Regions from separate parts of the Priestia sp. YIM B13552 genome, predicted to be linked through region 2. Evidence: riboswitches for the same ligand, from Rfam matches in the RefSeq annotation. Region 2 holds a riboswitch; each other region holds the start of a gene.
The links. A riboswitch is a leader RNA that binds a small molecule or an ion and turns the genes downstream of it on or off. The one in region 2 is predicted to bind thiamine pyrophosphate.

Region 1 (7,081 bases), on a different contig from region 2:
TATCTTGATGAGATTGATCATGTCCGCCTTTAATTACCACGTGCTTTACACCTAGCTCATGAATCTGTTTTGCCGCTTCTTTTCGGTCTTCGATCGTGTGAATTTCTTTACCCGTGATGACTTCCGCCTCCGGTATGTTCGGCGTAATAACTTCACAAAGAGGCAATAATTCTTTTAGAGCCTGTACGGCTTCTCTTTGAAGAAGAGACTGACCGCCTTTTGCAATCATAACGGGATCAACTACAACATTTTGCAGTCCGTACTGTTTGATTTTACGAGCCACTGCGTAAATAATATCAGCACTGAACAACATACCTGTCTTCACTGCATTAGGAAATAAGTCAGTGGCAATTGAATCTAACTGCGTTTCAACTGCTTCTACTTCTAAAGGATAAACTCCTTGAACGCCAACTGTATTTTGTGCGGTCACAGCTGTAATAACAGACATGCCAAAAACGTCACGCTCTTGAAATGTTTTTAAATCTGCTTGAATGCCTGCTCCTCCACCGCTGTCTGATCCAGCAATGGTTAATGCTTTTGGTACTGTCATGCTTGAAACCTCCATCTCTTTCTTACCCAATATACCGATGATAAAGTGACTTTGCTTCTACTATATCGTTTGTTCCATGGACAAAGACGCGCCCATCTTGAAACATAACTAAACGGTAATCATCTACATAAAAAGAAAGCAGATACGGATTCTGTTCAATTTTATATCCTTTTTCTTTTAATCGTTCACCTAAAGACTGCAGCGGCTGCTTGGCTGATTTGCCCGGACGGATTTGTACTGTGTTTCTTCCGCATAGCACAGCTGTTTTCGTTTGATTTTCATATTGTAAAAAGGGATACGTTTGTTCACTGCCGCATGAGCGGCAAGCAGATTTGCGAAACACGTTCACATTGATGCTCGTATACTCATTTTTCCATACGTCAAACGAAACAAGTTCCCTCCTGAGCGCATTCCAGTCTCCGACTAATATTTTTAACACTTCTGTTACTTGATGAGCGACTACCATTTGAACAGCAGGACTAATAATCCCCACTGTATCACATGTTAACCCTCCAAGCGGTACAGATTCAAGCAAACAGGATAAACACGGTGTTTCACTTGGTATGATAGTATAACTAATTCCATAACTTCCTACACATGCTCCGTAAATCCAAGGAATATCATATTTTTGTGATAAATCATTCATTACAAGGCGTGTGTCAAAATTATCGGTTGCATCAATCATAACATCTACCCCCTCAACAAGCTGTTCTAAAACTTGAGGGGTACCGTCTGCTACGTGCGCTTCTACTTTTACATCGTGATTAATATCGTGAAGCCGTTTTTTAGCGGCAATTGCTTTTGGAATTCTTTTATCAGCATCTTTTTCACTATACAATTGCTGCCGCTGAAGGTTGCTCCACTCTACATAGTCCCGGTCAATGAGCGTTATTTTCTTTACCCCCGCTCGCGCAAGAGCCTCGGCGTTCCCTGTTCCAAGAGCACCTGCTCCTACAATCAGAACATGCTTTTCTTGAATTAGCTGCTGTCCGCCTTTTCCAATAGGTTGAAACAGTTCTTGGCGGGAATAACGATTAATCAACCGATACTCATCCCTTCTGTTGGACTGCTTGCCGTTGCATATTGTTTCTTTTCAATACGTCCTGCTTCAAATGCTGCTCGTCCTGCTTCAATCGCTAGCTTCATAGCACGAGCCATTTTCACAGGATCTTTTGCTCCTGAAACAGCTGTATTTAATAACACACCATCTGCTCCTAGCTCCATAGCTTGAGCTGCGTCTGAAGCCGTTCCAATACCTGCATCTACAATTACTGGAACAGTTGATTGTTCAATGATAAAACGCATGTTCAACGGATTAATAATACCTTGACCTGAACCGATAGGCGAAGCTCCTGGCATAATGGCATGTACGCCTAACTCCTCTAAACGACGCGCAAGTAAAACATCATCTGATGTGTAAGGTAAAACGGTAAAGCCCTCTTTTAACAGTTCTTCACTGGCTTTTAATGTTTCAACTGGATCAGGAAGCAGCGTTTTATCACATCCAATTACTTCTACTTTCACCATGTCACAAAGTCCAGAAGCCTTTGCTAATTTAGCAATACGTACGGCCTCTTCTGCATTTTTTGCTCCAGCAGTGTTAGGCAAAAGAGTGAAACGCTTCACATCAAGCGCTTCTAATAAATTAGGCTGATTTTGATCAAAAATATCCATTCGTCTAACAGCAAATGTTAAAATTTCGGTCTCCGACTCTTCTACCGCTTGACGCTGAGTCGTAAAGTCTGGAAATTTCCCTGTTCCTAATAATAAACGTGAATTAAATGTATATTGTCCAATTTTTAACATACTCTTCATCCTCCTCCTACAAATGAAACGACTTCTAATGCATCTCCATCTTTCAAACTTGCATCACTATGTTCTTCTTTTTGTAAAATATTCTTGTTTAGCTCAACAATTACCACTCGTTCATGCAGGTTCTGAGCCTGCAACAAGTGCTGAACCGTTTCAATTTCATCTCCAACAGTAACGGTCTTACCATTAATGATTAGATTCAATGAACTCCCTCCATTACTCTAGTTAGCTGAAATGATGTAAAAAATGAATGATTCGGCTTTTTCCCTAACAAAGCATCAGCCATAATTTTTCCAGTTGCAGCACTTAATAAAATACCATTTCGGTAGTGGCCAAACGCCATGTGTAGATTCGCTATTTCAGGATGCTCTCCTAAATAAGGCCAGCCATCATTTGTTTGTGGACGAAGACCTGCCCATGCTTTTTCAAATGTAGCATCTTTAATAGCCGGCAGAAGCGCAGAAGCTTTATTCAGCAAAAATTGAATACCTTGTGCAGAAACCGTCTTGGTAAAATCATGCTGTAGCTTAGTTGCCCCTATTACGATTCTTCCACCAGTCTTTGGCACTAAGTAAAAACCTTCATCTAAAAAAATCGTTTTAGAAAGCAGTGGCTTATGACTTTGCAGAGCAATACACTCCCCTTTTACAGGAAACACCTGACCTAAATGTTCAGAAGAAATAAAGCGTTTAGCCCATGAGCCTGCTGCAATAACTACTTTTTCTCCATAAAAAGAGCCTTTGGACGTCTGTACACCTTTTACCGTTTCATTTTCCATAATAAGAGAATGAACGTCACAGTATTCGAATACATCTGCTCCGTGATACAAGGCTCCATGAGCAAGAGCCTGGGTTAACTTAGCCGGAGCTAGCTGGCCGTCTCCCGGTATTGTAATGGCTCCGTATATGTCTGGAGAAAGCCCGGGTTCTAACAAACGCGCTTCTTTTACATCGATCCATCTTACATGTTCATCCCACCGGTGGTGCTGAGCGGCTTTTTTCTTTAATACGTGTGCATCTTCTTCAGTTACAGCAACTTTTAATAAGCCTTTTTGAATGAGCTCTACGTCGATGGCCGTTTTTTCTTTTAGTTCCTTCACCAGTTCGGGAAACATGCTTCTGCTCTTAATAGCAAGGTCTAAAAGAGGACCTTCTTCATCAATTTCAGCTTGAGCACCTAAAATACCAGCGGCTGCACTTGAAGCTTCACAACCAATTTGATTGCGTTCAAGAATAGCTACTGACGCTCCTTGTTTTGACAAATGATAAGCGATAGAAGAGCTGATTATACCTCCTCCGATTAACAGTACATCATAATGCTGCTTCATTTTCTCCACCTCCAGATGTCCATATGTGAGAATATTGTTTAATCGCTTTAAGGGGATCTTGCGCAAGCATGACACCAGACATCACAGCTATACCGTGTGCTCCTGTTTGCAGCACCTCTTTGGCATTTACAGGTGTAATTCCTCCAATGGCAATAACCGGTATCTGCACAGCATCTACTACTTCTTTTAGCGCTGCTATCCCTCGACTTCTTAATCCTTTTTTTGAATGTGTTGAATAAATATGTCCGTATAGAATGTAGTGAGCACCATCTTTTTCAGCTTCTAAAGCCTCTTCCACAGAGTGAACTGACTTTCCGACCATGAGAGAAGGAAATGCGTCTATAACAAACGAAACGTCTAAACTATGATAGGCAAGCTGTACGCCTTTTGCTTTTAAAGCATGCGCTACATCAACTCGATCGTTCACAATAATTTTAGAGCAACAAAATGGCAGGCTTTCTAGTAAACATTGAATCTGCTTTGCCGTTTTTTCTTTTTCTCTAATATGAACGGCGCCCGCAAAAGGCGCGATAGCTGTTAAAATTTTTTGAAGCTCTTCGATTGGCTGCTTATCTGTTGTAATGACATGAAATTTAGGAATATCCACATGATCGAAACCTTTCCATTCAGAATAAAGAGAAATTTCAATCACTTCATCTTGTGTAGAGGGCTTTATTACATACAAAAAACCACTCTACAACGTAGAGTGGTTAGCATGCATCTTTATGTAAACATGATCGCCACTTCCCTACGCTGGTCCAAACCAGATCAGGTTCAAAGGGTCCGAAATACATTCGTCTCAGCTTCAAAAGCTCCCCTAGTGATTGCTATTTATTGATTTTGTTTTCGTACTTAAAATTATAACACAACTAGATGTAAATACAATATCCCTTTATGCTCTTACGGCTCTCTTCCTTTTATAGAGGTATCTTTTAGGCTTCTTTACTAAGAGGCTCGGCGCACCGCATCATTCTGCTTTTTATATGGTTAGTAATCGGTATAGTCGTCGAATTCTTCTTTGTCTTTTTCCTTTTTCCGATCCCATATAAACAGCAGGAGTAACATAATAAAAGTTAGAATATAAAAACCGTAAAAAATAAATGCTGCCACAACATTTATAAATAAAAATAAAAAACCGATGATCTGACCTGCAACAGCTACAATCAACAAAATGTATTTCCAAACTTCTGCTTTTCTATCCATTCTCTACTTCTCCGTCTTTTTGTTTTTCCCTACTAGAAACGTTCTCTTTACTTAAATAAAAACGTCCCTGCCAGTAAACCGACTGTAAATAAACCAACTGTTCCAAATGCTGAAATCCCCACGTACGCCAACATTTTCCGATAAGATTTTTCTCGAATTAACTGTACGGTTTCCACACTAAACGTTGAAAAAGTGGTAAAGGCACCAAAAAACCCAATGCCAATCATTAAAAATATTGAATCATCATAAGCATGACTCGGAACCTTTCCATAATAACTACCGTAAAAAAGACCAAGTCCAAACGCACCGAGCAAGTTTACAAACAGCATTGATACTGGAAAAGGAGGGTTTGAAACTGTTTTTGTAACTTTTAAACCCAAAAGATAACGGCATATTCCTCCAGCTGCCCCGCCAAGTGCCAAGCTCACTATGCTCATTTACTTCACCTCATGTACTTTCACTAAATTTTTTCCTGCCGCTTCACCGCATAGATAGCCTGCTAAAGCAAGAAAGATTCCACCTACTAAAGAGACAATTACATAAATTGCTCCCCAAAATAAATGGTGCTGAGTGAGAGAAATGACGTCTCCTGCAAACGTTGAATACGTTGTAAAACCGCCGCATACGCCAACTCCTAGTCCAAGCTTTATCCATTCTTTTGGCTTTTTCCACACAAAAAATCCTGTTAATAGGCCTAGTATGAAGCTTCCTAATAGGTTTTCAATTACCGTTCCTATTGGATAGCCCGTATATAATAAGGAAAGATTCAGCAAATAACGTGCATATGTACCAGCGATAGCACCAAAGGCAATTGAGATTAAGTTTATGGCTTTCATCATGTCGCTCCGTTTCATAAATTCTTCTTTAAGTGTACCATAAGGAATTTATTTCTACCTTAACATTTAACTATATGTTTATTGCACCAAAAGTCATGAAAAAATGAAAGAGAAAATCGTCGCATGAAACTTCCTTTTTACTCCTCAAATCTCCCTTAAAAATCCACTTAATCCAAATTTTAAAATCTTTCTGTATCCTTATGACAAACCGTGTATAGAAGGTATATTTCCCTTATTTTAAGTCACATTAATCGTATAAGTTTTTTTTGTTGACTTTTGCTGTGTTCTTGTTTAGTATCACAGAGTATCATTTCCTATCAGAATACTAGGGGGTTTAGAAAATGAAGAAATTTGCTGCACTTTTGTCGCTACTATTAGCTTTCACAGTTGTGCTTGCCGCATGCGGTTCTAGCTCAAAAAATGAAGCAAACAATGGAGACAATAAATCTTCACAAGAAGATTTATATAATAAAGTGAAAAAAGATGGCGTATTAACAATTGGAACTGAAGGTACATACCCTCCGTTCACTTTTCATGACGACAAACAAAAGCTAACTGGGTTTGATGTAGAATTGGCTCAAGAAGTAGCTAAACGTCTTGGCGTAAAAGCTGAGTTCAAAGAAACACAGTGGGATGGCATGTTTGCTGGATTAGATGCTAAACGATTTGACATGATTGCTAATGAAGTTGGTATTCGTGAAGATCGTCAAAAGAAATACGATTTCTCTGATCCATACATCCAGTCAGGCGCTGTATTAATTGTTCGTAAAGACGAAAAAGATATCAAATCATTTAAAGATTTAAAAGGAAAAAAATCAGCGCAGTCATTAACAAGTAACTATAAAGACATGGCTCAATCTTATGGTGCAAACATTACGAGTGCTGAAGGTTTTGCTCAAGCAGTAGAACTAATGAGCGCAAACCGTGTTGATGCTACAATCAACGATAAATTATCGTTCCTTGACTATAAGAAAAAGCACCCTAACGCACCTATCAAAATCGCGGATGAAAAATCCGATGGTGCTGCAAGCGGCTTTATGTTTAGAAAAGACAGCGGTAAGTTAGTGGATAAAGTAAACAAAGCATTGAAAGATATGAAAAAAGACGGAACATACGCAAAGATTTCTAAGAAATGGTTTGGCGAAGATGTTTCTCCTAAATAATATTTTTCCTGATGGAGAGCGATTGAATCAATTGATTTCAATCGCTCAATCATCTCTCTTACCAATGGTAAAGGGAGCTATTCAATATTCTATTCCACTAACATTAATAAGCTTTGCCATAGGCATTGTGTTAGCTGTTTTAACAGCACTTGCTCGCTTGTCGTCAAGTAAGGTATTAAACATGATTGCA
Region 2 (7,081 bases):
GTATCTAAGAGCTATTCCAAAAAGATGGTCAAAAAAAGAACTGCATATCCAGCTGAATAGAATCAAACACAACTCTGAACTATCTACTATAGCAGCAGATCCGCTTTTTTATCTGTTAGAATGTACCCATTCAGGCCTTCAAACTCAACAAGAAATCATAGACTACATCCAAAGCATTCCTACTCATCAACTTCCATCTTTTGTAACCCATTTAAGCAGGTTAATTCAGCATATTTATTATATAGAAGCTGCTGATTACTGTAATCGCCCCCTCAAAGGTTATATGCTTGTTATGAAAAATCAGCCCGCCTATATATCTCTTCATTTTGCTGATCAGATCACATAAAAAAGCTCTCTATTCAAAAGAATAGAGAGCTTTTTTATTCGTATTTTTTTACTGTTACTTGGCATTCTTTTAACGGAATAAGTTTTGACTTTTTCGTCCATTTGTATCCTAACCAAACAATTAAGAATAAAGGAAGTCCGATATAAGAAACAAGTACACCGTACCAGTCAATCGAATCACCCGTAAACGCCGAATAGTTTTGACCTAAAATGACAACAGCACATAAAATAAAGGCAAAGATAGGACCAAACGGGAAAAGTTTTGCATGATATGGAAGTTCACTCAAATCATGACCTTGAGCAACAAATGCTCTTCTAAAACGATAGTGGCTGATGGCAATTCCTAACCAAGCAATAAAACCAGACATACCAGAAGCGTTAAGTAACCACGTGTATACCGCACCGTCTCCAAAAAATGAAGCACCAAATGCAAGTGTACCGACAAGTGCCGTTGCGATTAAAGCATTAACCGGAACGCCTCGTTTATTTACTTTTGCTAAGAACCTCGGTGCTTTTCCATCTTTCGCTAAGTTCCAAAGCATACGCGTAGAAGCATACATACCTGAGTTACCAGCAGATAAAACGGCTGTTAAAATAACGGCATTGATAGCTGATGCTGCAAACGCCAGACCTGCTCGTTCGAATATTAAAGTAAATGGACTTACCCGCACATCATCACTTGCTAATGAATCCGCTGTGTATGGAATAAGCATCCCGATAACAAAAATAGCTAAAATATAAAATAACAAGATGCGCCAGAAGACTTGTTTAACTGCGCGAGGAACCGTTTTTTCCGGATCTTCACTTTCTCCAGCTGCGACTCCAAGCAACTCTGTTCCTTGGAATGAAAAACCAGCAGCCATAAAAATACCTAAGACAGTAAAGAATCCACCGTGAATGGGTCCATCACCAAGCGTGAAGTTTTTAAAACCTGGTGCTTCATTGTTAAAGATACCAAAAATCATCATAATACCAATAACTAAAAAGATGATAACCGTTACTACTTTAATTAACGAAAACCAAAATTCAGATTCACCAAATCCTTTTACAGAAAGGTAGTTAAGCCCAAACATAATTAATAAAAACAGGGCACTCCATAAAATAGAAGAAGAGTTTGGGAACCAAAATTTCATAATAAGGGCTCCAGCCGATAATTCAGCTGCAATCGTAATAGCCCAGTTATACCAATAGTTCCAGCCGAGAGCGAAACCAAAGGATGGATCTACAAACCGAGACGCATACGTACTAAACGAACCGGCTTCAGGCATATAAGCTGCGAGCTCCGCTAGGCTGGTCATCAAAAAGTAAACCATGACACCAATGATAGCGTAAGCTAAAAGCGCTCCCCCAGGTCCTGCTGTGTGAATTGCTCCACCACTTGCTAGGAATAAGCCGGTTCCGATGGCTCCTCCTAATGAAATCATCGTTAAGTGGCGAGATTTCAACCCACGTTTTAATTCTTGCTGCTCTTGCATAGATAAATACTCCTTTCGAATGTACGGAAAGAGACGGGATAACATAAAAAAAGCCCGCAGTATATGTGCGCGCTTTTAAATCTGAAAACCGCGTCAACCTTCCGTGAAGATAGCTCTTCACATCACTCGCATGATGTGACAGTTCTGTTCCTGTTCGGAGACAGCCCCAGCTTAAATCAACCGAGAAGTGATCTAAACTTCGGCAATTTTTCCTTTCAAGCAACATCCTCAATGTTCTCTGCATTTCCGTTGCTTTACTATTAAAAACTGCGACCTCTACCTCATCGATTAGGATGAGGGTTTTTTATATTCATTTGACATAAAAGAAGTATACCAAATACTAAAACGATTGTCATTATAAAAAATAGATTCAGAAAATAGAAACATCTTTGAAATCTCTCGAATCTATTTTGTTACATATGATATAATGGATGTTGTCATAATACTACATAAATATCCGAACGTACCACAGGGGGAGCCGCCGTGCTGAGAGTGAACAAATTGTTCAGACCCTTCGAACCTGTTAGTTAACGCTAGCGTAGGAATGTGGGAATAGTAGCATATATTTGCTTACTCCTGTGTAAACCGTTTGATATGAATGATTCAAAAACAGGAGTGAGAAACGTGAATAAAGCATTACCTTTACAGGCTAAAATTGAAATAGCTATTTTTGCAGCATTGGCACTTCTACTTGATCTTTTGCCTTCCATTAAGATTGCAACAGCTGTGAGTATTTCGTTCTCCATGGTGCCCATTTTTATTATGTGCTTTCGCTGGGGAGTAAAAGGCGGGGCTCTATCTGGTCTATTATGGGGGCTTTTACAGTTGGCAACAGGAACGGCTTATATTTTAACAGCGCTGCAAACGTTTATTGAATATATTGTGGCTTTTGCTTTTATAGGTTTTGGAGGTATTTTTTCGCAATCTATTAAAACAAATTTAGCTAACAATAACAGATCAAAAGCTTTTGTTTTGATTGTTTTATCCCTTATTATCGGCAGCTTCGCACGGTATTTCTGGCACTTTATTGCGGGTATTATTTTCTGGGGATCATATGCGCCAAAGGGCATGTCCGCTCTATGGTATTCTTTTTCAATGAACGGGATTTCAATGGTAGGATCACTAATAGCCTGCTTAATCATTCTTTCACTATTGATTCCATCGGCATCAAGAATGATTATAACTAAATCACACTCATCATAAGCAAAAAGACTAAATCTACCAAGATTTAGTCTTTTTTGTCATTTGTCACCTTTGTTTACACAAAAGTGTGTCAGGTTTGATAACATAGTTAGTGAAATATTCAAAAAACTGTTTTATGATAATCACCATATTCAAACGAGATAAGGGATTGATAGCATGCTACAGAAATGGATCACGAGCATAGGTTTAGATATTGGAACAAGTACAACAAAACTGATTGTAAGCAAGCTGTTAATAGCAAATCAACAAAATCAGTTTACGCTGCCAGGCTGTCAAATTATTGATCGTCGCGTAACGTATGCAAGTTCTATCTATACCACTCCTATGCTAAACGATGTTGAAATCGATGTTCAACGATTAACGGTACTACTAGAACAAGAGTATAAGAATGCAGGAATCTCCTTAGATCAAGTGGAGGCAGGTGCTGTGATCATCACAGGAGAAACGGCCAGAAAGAAAAATGCAGAAAGTATCGTTCACTATCTAGCCGAACATGCTGGGGATTTTGTTGTTGCAACAGCCGGCGCTGACTTAGAAGGAATATTAGCAGCAAAAGGATCAGGAGCAATCGAACGTTCTGCTGAAACAAATGCAGTAATTGCCAATATTGATGTAGGAGGAGGAACTGCTAACATCGCTTTATGTCAAAATGGAAAAGTTATAGAAACGTTTACACTGCATGTGGGAGGAAGATTAATTCGTCTGAATTCAGAAGGTTTTGTTACCTACGTTTCTTCTCATTTAACTGAATTTTTGAAAAATAATTCTTTAACACTGCGAGAAGGTGAAAAAGCAACATTTGAAAAGCTCTCGTCTATCTGTCAATTACTAGCTGAAGAAACCGTGAATTATGTAAATGCGCTGAATCAAAATTCCTCGCTGATCGTTTCTCCTCATACAAGATCTTCTATCCCCGAAATGATCATGGTTTCAGGAGGAGTAGGAGCAATGATGGAGAAGCAAAAGCCAAAAACAGTGAAGGAAGTGGCCATACATGGAGACGTTGGTCCGCTTCTAGCATATCATTTTCAATCCATCCAAGTATCTCAAGCCGCTGAGACAACGCGCGCTACTGTAATTGGGGCTGGTATGCAAAATACAGAAGTTAGCGGATCAACTGTATACATTGGGTCAAAGCGGCTGCCGTTAAAAAATATACCGATTGTAGAGATACCTGTTCAGCAAGAAGCGAAATGGAATCCGCTGATGTTTCAAGAAAGAGCTCGAGCGGCATGTATGCAGGCTTCAACTATTTTCAGCGCAGAAGATCCCCCCGCTGCTATTGCTTTATCTCATTTTCCTTACTGCAGCTATAAGATGCTTCAAGAATTAGCAAAAGTAATAAGCACTGAATTTATTGCTTGTTTTAAAGGAGCTAAGTGCCTCGTTGTTCTATGCGAGCAAGATATTGCAAAAGCTTTAGGACAAGCATTAGCTAAACAGAGGAAAGAGTTAGAAATTATTTGTTTAGATCAAATTGATTTTACACACGGAGATTACATTGATCTAGGGTTACCAGTAGCTGGAGAAGCGATCTCCGTTTCCGTTAAAACGCTCGCTTTTTCATCATAATCTACTAAATATACAAGGAGGAAACGATGTTTAAAACTACACGATTGTTAGGAGAAACATTTTCATTTTATAGCTTAAAAGAAATCATGGCCAAAGCAAACGAAGAACGTTCTGGAGATCAGCTCGCAGGAGTTAGCGCTGAGTCAATGAAAGAACGAATGGCAGCAAAGCAAGTCCTAGCTGATATCACACTTGCTGATATCAGAAACTATCCGCTGCTCAGCGCAGATGAAGACAACGTCTCGGCATTAATCGAAAGTCAGATTGATTCATCTGTTTACGATATTATTAAAAATTGGACAGTAGGGGATTTAAGAGAATATATTTTATCCGATCAGCATAGCGGAGAAGACCTTCTTGCACTTAGCCAAGGATTAAGCAGCGAAATGATTGCGGCGGCTACTAAAATTATGTCCAATTTAGATTTAATTCAAGGAGCTGCCAAGATAGAAGTGCAAACTACTTGTCAAACGACTATCGGCCAAAAAGGAGTATTGGCTTCTAGAGCCCAGCCTAATCATCCTTCAGATAATTTAAAAGGAATGAGAGCATCTCTATACGAAGCGTTAAGCTATGGAATTGGAGATGCGGTTATCGGAATTAACCCTGTTATTGACACAACGGATAATATCTACGCGCTTTTAAATGAAACAAAAAATATAATCAACGAATGGTCAATTCCTACTCAAAACTGTGTATTATCACACGTAACGAGTCAAATGAGAGCAATTGAAAAAGGAGCATCTGCTGACTTGATTTTTCAAAGTTTAGCAGGTACAGAAGCTGGTAATGATTCATTTGGAATTTCACTGTCTATGCTCGATGAAGCGACAGCGTTAATTCATGAAAAAGGAACGGCAAAAGGTCCAAACCGCTGGTATTTTGAAACAGGACAAGGTTCTGAACTGTCAGCAGAAGCTCACTATAACATTGATCAAGTAACGCTCGAAGCCAGATGCTACGGCTTAGCTCGTCACTACAAGCCTTTCTTAGTTAATACAGTTGTTGGATTTATTGGACCTGAATACTTATATAACAGCAAACAAGTTCTACGAGCTGGGTTAGAAGATCATTTTATGGGTAAAATGCACGGCCTGCCTATGGGAGTAGACGTATGTTACACCAACCACATGGATGCTGATCAAAATGATATGGATAATTTAAGTATGCTTCTGGGAACAGCTGGAGTGAACTTTGTCATAGGAGTGCCCATGGCTGATGACTGCATGCTAAACTACCAGTCTCTTAGTTATCATGACATCGCAACGGTACGTAACGTGTTAGGTCGTACCCCAACGCCGTTATTTCAAAAGTGGCTTGAAGATCAGCGTATTATGGACAACGGGCGCTTTACATCTAGAGCCGGAGACCCAACTATTTTTATGAATTTGATTTAAGGAAGGTGCTTACTATGATACCAAAGTCAAATCGCGATCCGCTTGAAACACTTAAACAATTTACCCCTGCCCGCATAGGTGTCGGCCGTACAGGAACAAGGCCGCTAACAAAAGACGTTTTATCTTTTCGCACGGATCACGCTGCAGCTGTAGACTCTGTATATGGAGTAGTTTCAGAAGATATTTTAGCCGAGTTTAACCTTTTCTCTGTGAATACACGTGTGGAGTCAAAAGAACATTATTTAAAACGGCCAGATCAAGGAAGGTTATTAGCAGATAACGCTAAGAAAGAAATTTTTAAAAACTGCGTGCAGCGGCCTGATGTACAAGTGGTAGTCTCGGATGGACTGAGCGCCAAGGCAATTGAAGAAAACATAAGCGACGTCTATCCAGCTTTAATTGACTCCCTGCAGTCATATGGACTTCATATCGGGACTTCATTTTTTGTAAAAGGGGGACGAGTTGCGTGTATGGATGAAATAGGCGAGATCATAAAGTCAAAAGCACTTGTGCTATTGATTGGGGAGCGACCTGGACTGGTCAGTGCTGAATCCATGAGTGCTTACATGTGCTATGAACCTAGCAAAGGCAAAAAAGAGTCTGATCGTATGGTTATTTCTAATATTCATAAAAGAGGGACGCCTCCTATTGAGGCAGCCGCACATATCGGTACCATGATTGACAAAATGATTAAGCAGCAAACAAGCGGTGTACATCTTATTGTCTAAACATCAAAAGGAGGAGAACGTATGGCGTTACAAAAACAATTGAAACCTATTCATTTATGGGCTATTTCAGTGGGCATGGTTATTTCAGGACAATACTTTGGGTGGAATTACGGGTTTGAACAAGGCGGGATTATTGGGCTTGCAATTGCAACCTTAATTGTAACTGTGTTTTACACAACGTTTATGTTCAGTTATGCAGAGCTTTCAACATCTATCCCGCAAGCCGGTGGACCTTCAGCTTATGCAAGAAGAGCACTTGGACCTTTTGGGGGATATATCGCAGGAATTGCCTGCTTGCTTGAATTTATTTTTGCTCCTCCTGCTATTGCCGTATCAACAGGAGCATACCTGCATTTTCTCA
Region 3 (7,081 bases), on a different contig from region 2:
AAATTTCATGATGATCACTCCTTATGCGTATGCAGCCACGTATAAATGAACTGCAACATCACTTTTGTATATTGAACAAGCTGATTTATATCTAATTGTTCGTTCACAGCATGTGCATTTGCTAAATTTCCCGGACCATAAATAGCGGCCGGAATCCCCGCATCAGCTAGCCATCCCCCGTCTGTTACGCTAGTTGACACATCGATTGGGGGCTTTTTCCCTTCAATTTGTTCATGAGTACGTGCAAGCAGCTGTACTCCAGCATGATTTTCATCAATTTCTAATGACGGGAAGATTTCTCCTCTGTCTTCAATCATTGATGTGCCTCCCCATTCAAAGGTTGGCAGGTTATCTTTTAACCATGGATCTGCTTTTGCAATAGCTAAAATGTATTCTTCCACTTCTTTTGATACTTGGTCGTATGATTCATTGGGATAATAGTGAACGGTGACCCACAGCCTGCATTCATCTGCAATAAAAGCAGCATGTCTTCCCCCTTCGATTACTGCTGGATTAATCGTATTTGTTCCCGGCAAAAATCCTGGATAGCTTTTTGTAACAGCCCAGTGGCGCTCCAATTCTTGCAGCCCTCCGATCACTTTTGCCATCTTCTCAATAGCACTCGCAGCTAACAGACCTCCTCCAGCATGAATCATACTTCGGCGTGTACCGTCATGATAGGTTTTACTGCTTTTTATCGTAATCCATCCCGTGATCACTCCGCCTTGACCTTGAATATGTAAATCACTCGTATCAGCAACAAGCGCAAAGTCAGCTGTATATCCTTTCTGACAGCATTGCAGCGTACCTGCCTCTCCCACTTCTTCTCCTACAACGGATTCAAAAATCAAGTCTCCCGGCAGTTCGATTCCTGCTTCTGTTAAAAGCTGGACTGCAAATAATGCTCCTGCCAAGCCGCCTTTCATATCAGCAACTCCGCGTCCGATTATCATGTTGTCTTTTACCACAGCTTCAAACGGATTTGTCTCCCACTTTTCATTTTCTTGTACCTCAGCTACATCCATATGCCCGTTAATAATTAAGCTTTGATAGTCAGCTGATTTTTTCCCTTTTAACGTGCCCACTACAATAGGATCGTTGCAATATAAATCCCACATATCGATGGAAAAACCGCAGTTTTTAAGGAAATCCGCTACGTAGCGCTGCGCTTCATGAGAATTTCGTGCAGGAGGCGCTGGCGTTTTATATGCAACAAGCGTTTTTACTAACTGGATTAGCTCCCCTTTGCGCTCCTCTACCTGTTTGACAAGCAAATCAATTGTTTCTTCCATGTATGACACCTTCCTTTACGCATAAAAAAACACTTCTTTCGCAGGAAAGAAGTGTTTTTGTTTATATACAAAAAATTATTATAACGAGTTCGTAAGGAAATACCATACAAAACATCCATTACAATACCTCTTTCCTACGCTAGTATTACCTAGTTCAGGTTATAAGGGTTAAGACTTCTCGTCTCTCTCAGCTTAGAAAGCACCCCTAGTGGCGTTGTATCTCTATAAAATTAAACGATTATCATATGTTTACCTGTAATAGTTTTATCATAGTAAAGCGTTTTATTCAATAGAAAGGTTCATGATTCAGCAATGAAAATAGTTTCCTTTTTAGTAAAATAAAAAGCACACACTTTTTTTAAGCAGTGTGTGCTCTTTACTTTTATAAGCTTACTAGTTAGCTATCGGCTTCTTTAAAAATACACCGTTTTTCCATTCAGACAGGAATAAGCTCAAGTTTTTGCCCCGGTTTCACTAACGAAAGCAGCTCATGATCTTCTTCTATCACATACCCAATCACGTTCACATTCGCATTTGCAGGCAAATTCGTTTTAGCTATTTGAACCTCTCCTCTATAACGTCCGTAGCCATCATTGTCCATTGTAATTGCTCCGATTCTGCGCTCGACTGTATGAAATGGCGGCACTGGTTTTACAGATCGTGTATCAACTAAACGCAGAGCGTCTCTTGATACATCTGGACGCACGCTGTACGTTCCCTCTATATGAGGTGAACGAATGCGCAGCGGAATAATGCTGCTTTCTTGATATTGAACCAAACGCTTTAATAAACTTGAACCGGCGCATGGATCTCCAATATAAACCTCCGCTACTCCGCAGCCGTATAAATCTACTGCAGAGGTAAAAGGGCATCTATTACGGTCTTTTTCTCTAGTAGGAAGACCTTGATAAATAGGGCCTCTCTTTTCGCCTTCCCCGGGAATATAAGCGCAGACTGGGATACGAAGTTCATTAAATAAATCTGTCTGCTGTTGAAAAAACGTTTCTTCAAGCCCTGTTTCAGGTCGAGGATAAAAATTATGCCATGCAAGCAGCTGATGATGATGAAGACCTGCACATAAGAGTGCTTCAATTTCTTGTTTGGATAACGTACTTGCATTAACAGCAATATAAAATTCATTCGCAAGCGAAAGAGTTTCTGCTGTGCTAAACCCATCGTCTAGTCTAATACCAGATACGCCAAGTGAAGATAGCGACATAAGGCTTTCAGTACCTAAATGAATCGGCGTATGCTTGGATACGTCTGCATACACGCTTATTCCACAATCTCTAGCCACATGAAGCAGTTCTTTTGCCCGTTCAGCCAAATCCCCTTTTTCCTCTGGAATATGAAGCGAAGTGAATGCACGTGTGACACCGCACTCACTTGCTTCTATTAATCTTTTTTTAGCATCACTATCATTTAAATAAAACGAAATGCCAATCATTCAAACTCTCTCGCCATTTCATCGTTGAATCCAAAGAAATACGTACAAACAAAGCCGGCTGCGTAAGCAACAACTAACCCGAGTAAATAAAGAAGAATTTGATGCGCATGAACTAAAAACGTAAGCGGCAAACCTGAGACTCCCACTGCTACAGTCGCAATATGAAAGTGCGCCTGAAACGCTCCGCCGATTCCAGCTCCAAGACAAGCGGTTAAAAAGGGGCGTCCTAAAGGAAGTGTGACTCCAAAAATAAGCGGCTCTCCAATTCCAAGCAGCCCTGAAGGAAGAGCGCCTCCAATTGCTCGCTTTAAACGTTTTTTCTTTGTTTTGATATAGATAGCAAAAGCTGCACCGACCTGACCGGCTCCGCCCATTGCTAGTATAGGAAGAAGCGGATCATCTCCAATTGAATTGATAAGCTCTAAATGAACAGGAGTAAGACCTTGATGAAGTCCTGTAATGACGAGCGGCAAAAATGTTGCTCCTAAAACAAAGCCTGCTACAACTCCTCCAACCTCCAAAACTCCTAAAAGGCCTTTTGTGATTCCGTCTGAAATCAAGCCGCCGATTGGCATGAATACTACATACGTAATAATGCCTGTAATTAACACCGTAACGGTTGGTGTAATAATAATATCCAGTGACTGAGGGACAAATTTACGCACTCGTTTTTCCACTACGGCCATAAAGATTGCTGCAAGCAAGACTCCTATTAAGCCACCCCGACCCGGCAAAAGTGCTTCACCAAAAAGTTTAATATCAGCTACGGCAGGATTAATGACTAAAATACCTGCTAAGCCCCCTAAAGCCGGCGAACCACCAAATTCTTTTGCCGCATTAATACCTACTAAAATACCCAGATAAGCAAATAAGCCGCTTCCGATAACGGTTAAAAGAATAGCAATCTGTGAATCTGCAGGAAGCCACTTCGCTTGAACTGCTGCTTTTGTCACTCCGGTGATAAGTCCAGATGCTACAAGAGCAGGTATTAACGGAATAAAAATACTTGCAATTCGGCGAAGCAAGAGCTTAAACGGAGTTGCATTTTTTTCTTTCAGCTCCGATTTCCGCTGAGCCGCACGATTTTCTAAATTAATACCGCCAGATTCATCAATTAACTTTCCAAACTCCTCTGTTACTTTGTTTACTTTTCCAGGACCAATAATGATTTGCAGCGTTTCTTCTTCCACTAATCCGAGTACGCCTTCAAGCTTTCGTATATCTGCCTTTTTTACAATTGAATCATCTTTTACAGTCACGCGCAGCCGCGTCATACAATGCGTATACGCTTCAATATTTGATGCTCCCCCAAGCATCTCCAAAATAACCTTTGCTAATTGATGATTATCTAAAGACATGTTAATCCCCCTTTGTATTTTCCTCTTAGATGGATACGGTACTGAGGAAACAGACCACAAAATCCCCTTTTTGTAATCGCTTTCTTTTTTATTTCTTAGTTTTCAAAAACTGAATGGCATCCCTTGTTTTATCAATATACTCAATCGTCTGGTCATACTGCTGCGCTGCAATACTTAAAAATAGTACATCAATCACATAAAGCTGGGCTAAACGAGACGATGTAGCTGCGCTTCGAAACGGCGCTTCTTGAGAATAAGACGTATACAAACAGATATCAGCTAAAGACGAAACGGTAGACTGTCCGTATTTGGTTAAGCTAATCGTCTTTACTCCGCGATTTTTAGCTAAAGATAAGACGTTGCTTACTTCAGGAGTCTCCCCTGAAAAAGAGATGCCCACAACTACATCGTCTTTACTTGCATTTGCGATGAGTGTAGCTGCTAAATGGCTATCTGCAAAAGCCGTGGCATTTTTATTAATTCGAAGAAATTTTTGCTGCGCATCCATAGCAATAATATGTGAAGCACCGATTCCAAAAAAATGAATGTTTTTAGCTTCAATCAGCGCTAAAACAGCCCGCTCGGCTTCTTTATAATTCACAAGCTCGGCCGTATCACTTAGACTTTGAATGCTGTTGCTTGCCGTTTTTTTGACAATAGATTGAATCGTTTCATTTGTTTCAATATCGCGGTATCCTTGCTCCGTATCTCTAGCTAAATCACCGGCTACTCTTACCTTTAATTCTTGAAACCCGCTAACCCCGATAGATTTACACAAACGAATAACAGCAGCACTGCTAGCATTCGCTAGTCTACCTAATTCTCCAGCCGTACTGTTTACCACAGTATGCGGGTTGTTTAAAATATATTCAGCAATTTTCCTCTCCGAATCAGGAAGCTTAGCCACCGTGTTTTTAATCATTGTTAATCCGCCTGTTGACATCGTTTCTCTCCTTTATACGTAATGTTCAATCGCTTTTCTCACATAACCGCCCGCATTATTCAGTAACATCTTCGCGGTGTCGTAATTTTCATTTGTTTTGATCATAACCACTGCTGTTTTTACCTCATTATTTGCTTCTTCAAGCGTTTGGCTTGCTTGTTCATAAGAAACGCCTGTAATTTTACAAATAATACCTATCGCTCGTTCTTTAAGCTTTTCATTACTCACATGAACATCTATCATTAAGTTTTCATACGCTTTTCCTACTTTGATCATAGCCGCTGTAGAAATCATGTTGAGAATCATTTTATGAGCGCTTGCTGCTTTTAACCTTGTGGAACCTGTTAGCACTTCCGGACCTACTACCACCTCAATACTATGGTCCGCTTCTTTTCCAATAAGAGAATTACCATTGCAAGACAGCGCTACCGTTTTAGCTTTTACAGATTTTGCATATCTTAATGCACCAATCACATAAGGAGTGCGTCCGCTTGCAGCAATTCCAATGACTGTGTCTCGTTCATTCAAATGAATTTTTTGTAAATCTGCTGCTCCCAATTCTTCTTTATCTTCAGCACCTTCAACTGCTTTAACAAATGCTTTTTCTCCTCCAGCCATCAATCCCTGTACTTGATCCGGATTGGTACTGAAAGTAGGCGGGCATTCAACAGCATCCAATACTCCCAGCCTTCCGCTTGTTCCCGCTCCGACATAAATAAGCCGGCCTTCCTTTTGAAACGATTCACTTACAAATTCAACTGCCACCCCTACGTCTGGAAGTACTTTTTGTACAGCCAGCGCCACTTTTTGATCTTCTTTATTCATTATGTTTAAAATTTCTTTTGTACTAGCTGTATCGATCTTCGTTGTCTGCTCATTTTGAGACTCCGTTGTTAATAACGTAAGCTGTTCATTCATCTTTTTTGGCTCCTTTTTCATCTTGTAGTGACTTTATGGTTATTATAATTCCACTGAAATATAATTTCAATAATTTATTTTTATATTTGAAATTATATTTTAAAAGAAACACAAAAAAAGATTTCAGGCATATAGCCGAAATCTTTTTTTTGTTTATCTACGATTGCTGAGCAAATGTTAACAGATACTCATCTTGCATTAAAACTTCGTAATCTTTTTCACCATTTCTTACGACGTGTACAGGAACTGTTTTTGCTGGAAGTAATTCAACTGGCTCACGATAGCGTTTTGCTACTCCGTTAATAAGTTCGTTGACTAACTGCTCGTTACTCAGCTCACCCGCCTGGTATTTTTCTGCAAGTGGTGTCATAACTTCCGCTAATACACTTGCATCGTTAAATCCTTGAATTTCGACTTGTACGACGTACGCATCATCTTCATCGCTATACGCTGTATCTTTAATTTTATATTTTGTAGATGAAAGAGCTTGTAGAAAAGCGCTGCTTACTTCGTTTAACTGCTCATCGGTTATGTTTGAGCTCAATGATGATAAAGCACCTTTAAAATTCGTTTCAAAAAACTCTACAAACGAACTCTTTTGGAACTCCCCTTTTTCTTCTACCTGTTTCTTATCTTGCTGATTCGGATGTTTAGCAACAAATTGATCTGTATTTTGATAAACAGTTGCTTGAATTAAAGCGTCCACGTATTGTCCCGCTTCCTTGGCATAAGCAGCTTGCTTTTCTTTACTTGGCGTTTCAGTGCTGCTATCTTTAGAAGCAGCAGCGGCTTTTGCTTCCACTTTTGGTTTTGTTACATTGTCTAATTGGTTATATGTATACGTATACGTTTGCTTAGACTTTGAGTTTTCTGTTTTTCCGTCCACTTTAACTGAATACGACTGATTTTTTACTACTTTCTTTATTTGATTCGTTTCTTTATCAATTGTCACAACAAGCGAAAAATCTTTTCCTTTAATTTGGTCAAGGTCTACAGCGGTATCGCTGCCTTGATTTGTTATTTTATAATAAGCTTTAGCATCACCTGCTACAATTTTTTGCTTTTTGTCTTTGTCTCCGTTAAATGTTAATACATACTCTTTGTCTTTTTCGGTGACGTCAAA

Region 1: linked by a shared signal. The riboswitch ahead of ACFX40_RS24635 (thiamine phosphate synthase) and the one ahead of thiT (energy-coupled thiamine transporter ThiT) in region 2 are both predicted to bind thiamine pyrophosphate.
Region 3: linked by a shared signal. The riboswitch ahead of ACFX40_RS04630 (acetylornithine deacetylase) and the one ahead of thiT (energy-coupled thiamine transporter ThiT) in region 2 are both predicted to bind thiamine pyrophosphate.

Annotation. Positions count from the first base shown of each region.
Region 1 covers NZ_JBHZOU010000009.1:74,443-81,523, reverse strand. The annotation lists gene thiD (bifunctional hydroxymethylpyrimidine kinase/phosphomethylpyrimidine kinase) at 1-550, opposite strand, end outside; gene ACFX40_RS24655 (thiazole biosynthesis adenylyltransferase ThiF) at 573-1,592, opposite strand; gene ACFX40_RS24650 (thiazole synthase) at 1,589-2,356, opposite strand; gene thiS (sulfur carrier protein ThiS) at 2,362-2,565, opposite strand; gene thiO (glycine oxidase ThiO) at 2,562-3,689, opposite strand; gene ACFX40_RS24635 (thiamine phosphate synthase) at 3,673-4,296, opposite strand; TPP riboswitch at 4,418-4,518, opposite strand; gene ACFX40_RS24630 (hypothetical protein) at 4,677-4,892, opposite strand; gene crcB (fluoride efflux transporter CrcB) at 4,940-5,329, opposite strand; gene ACFX40_RS24620 (fluoride efflux transporter FluC) at 5,330-5,728, opposite strand; gene ACFX40_RS24615 (amino acid ABC transporter substrate-binding protein) at 6,070-6,891, shown strand; gene ACFX40_RS24610 (amino acid ABC transporter permease) at 6,875-7,081, shown strand, end outside.
Region 2 covers NZ_JBHZOU010000003.1:260,473-267,553, forward strand. The annotation lists gene ACFX40_RS13485 (hypothetical protein) at 1-346, shown strand, start outside; gene ACFX40_RS13490 (amino acid permease) at 381-1,820, opposite strand; lysine riboswitch at 1,923-2,107, opposite strand; TPP riboswitch at 2,282-2,382, shown strand; gene thiT (energy-coupled thiamine transporter ThiT) at 2,415-3,023, shown strand; gene ACFX40_RS13500 (ethanolamine ammonia-lyase reactivating factor EutA) at 3,180-4,595, shown strand; gene ACFX40_RS13505 (ethanolamine ammonia-lyase subunit EutB) at 4,622-5,992, shown strand; gene eutC (ethanolamine ammonia-lyase subunit EutC) at 6,007-6,720, shown strand; gene eat (ethanolamine permease) at 6,742-7,081, shown strand, end outside.
Region 3 covers NZ_JBHZOU010000001.1:942,874-949,954, forward strand. The annotation lists gene tenA (thiaminase II) at 1-9, opposite strand, end outside; gene ACFX40_RS04630 (acetylornithine deacetylase) at 15-1,292, opposite strand; TPP riboswitch at 1,407-1,509, opposite strand; gene ACFX40_RS04635 (MupG family TIM beta-alpha barrel fold protein) at 1,729-2,739, opposite strand; gene ACFX40_RS04640 (PTS transporter subunit EIIC) at 2,736-4,097, opposite strand; gene ACFX40_RS04645 (MurR/RpiR family transcriptional regulator) at 4,186-5,040, opposite strand; gene murQ (N-acetylmuramic acid 6-phosphate etherase) at 5,053-5,958, opposite strand; gene ACFX40_RS04655 (DUF6612 family protein) at 6,116-7,081, opposite strand, start outside.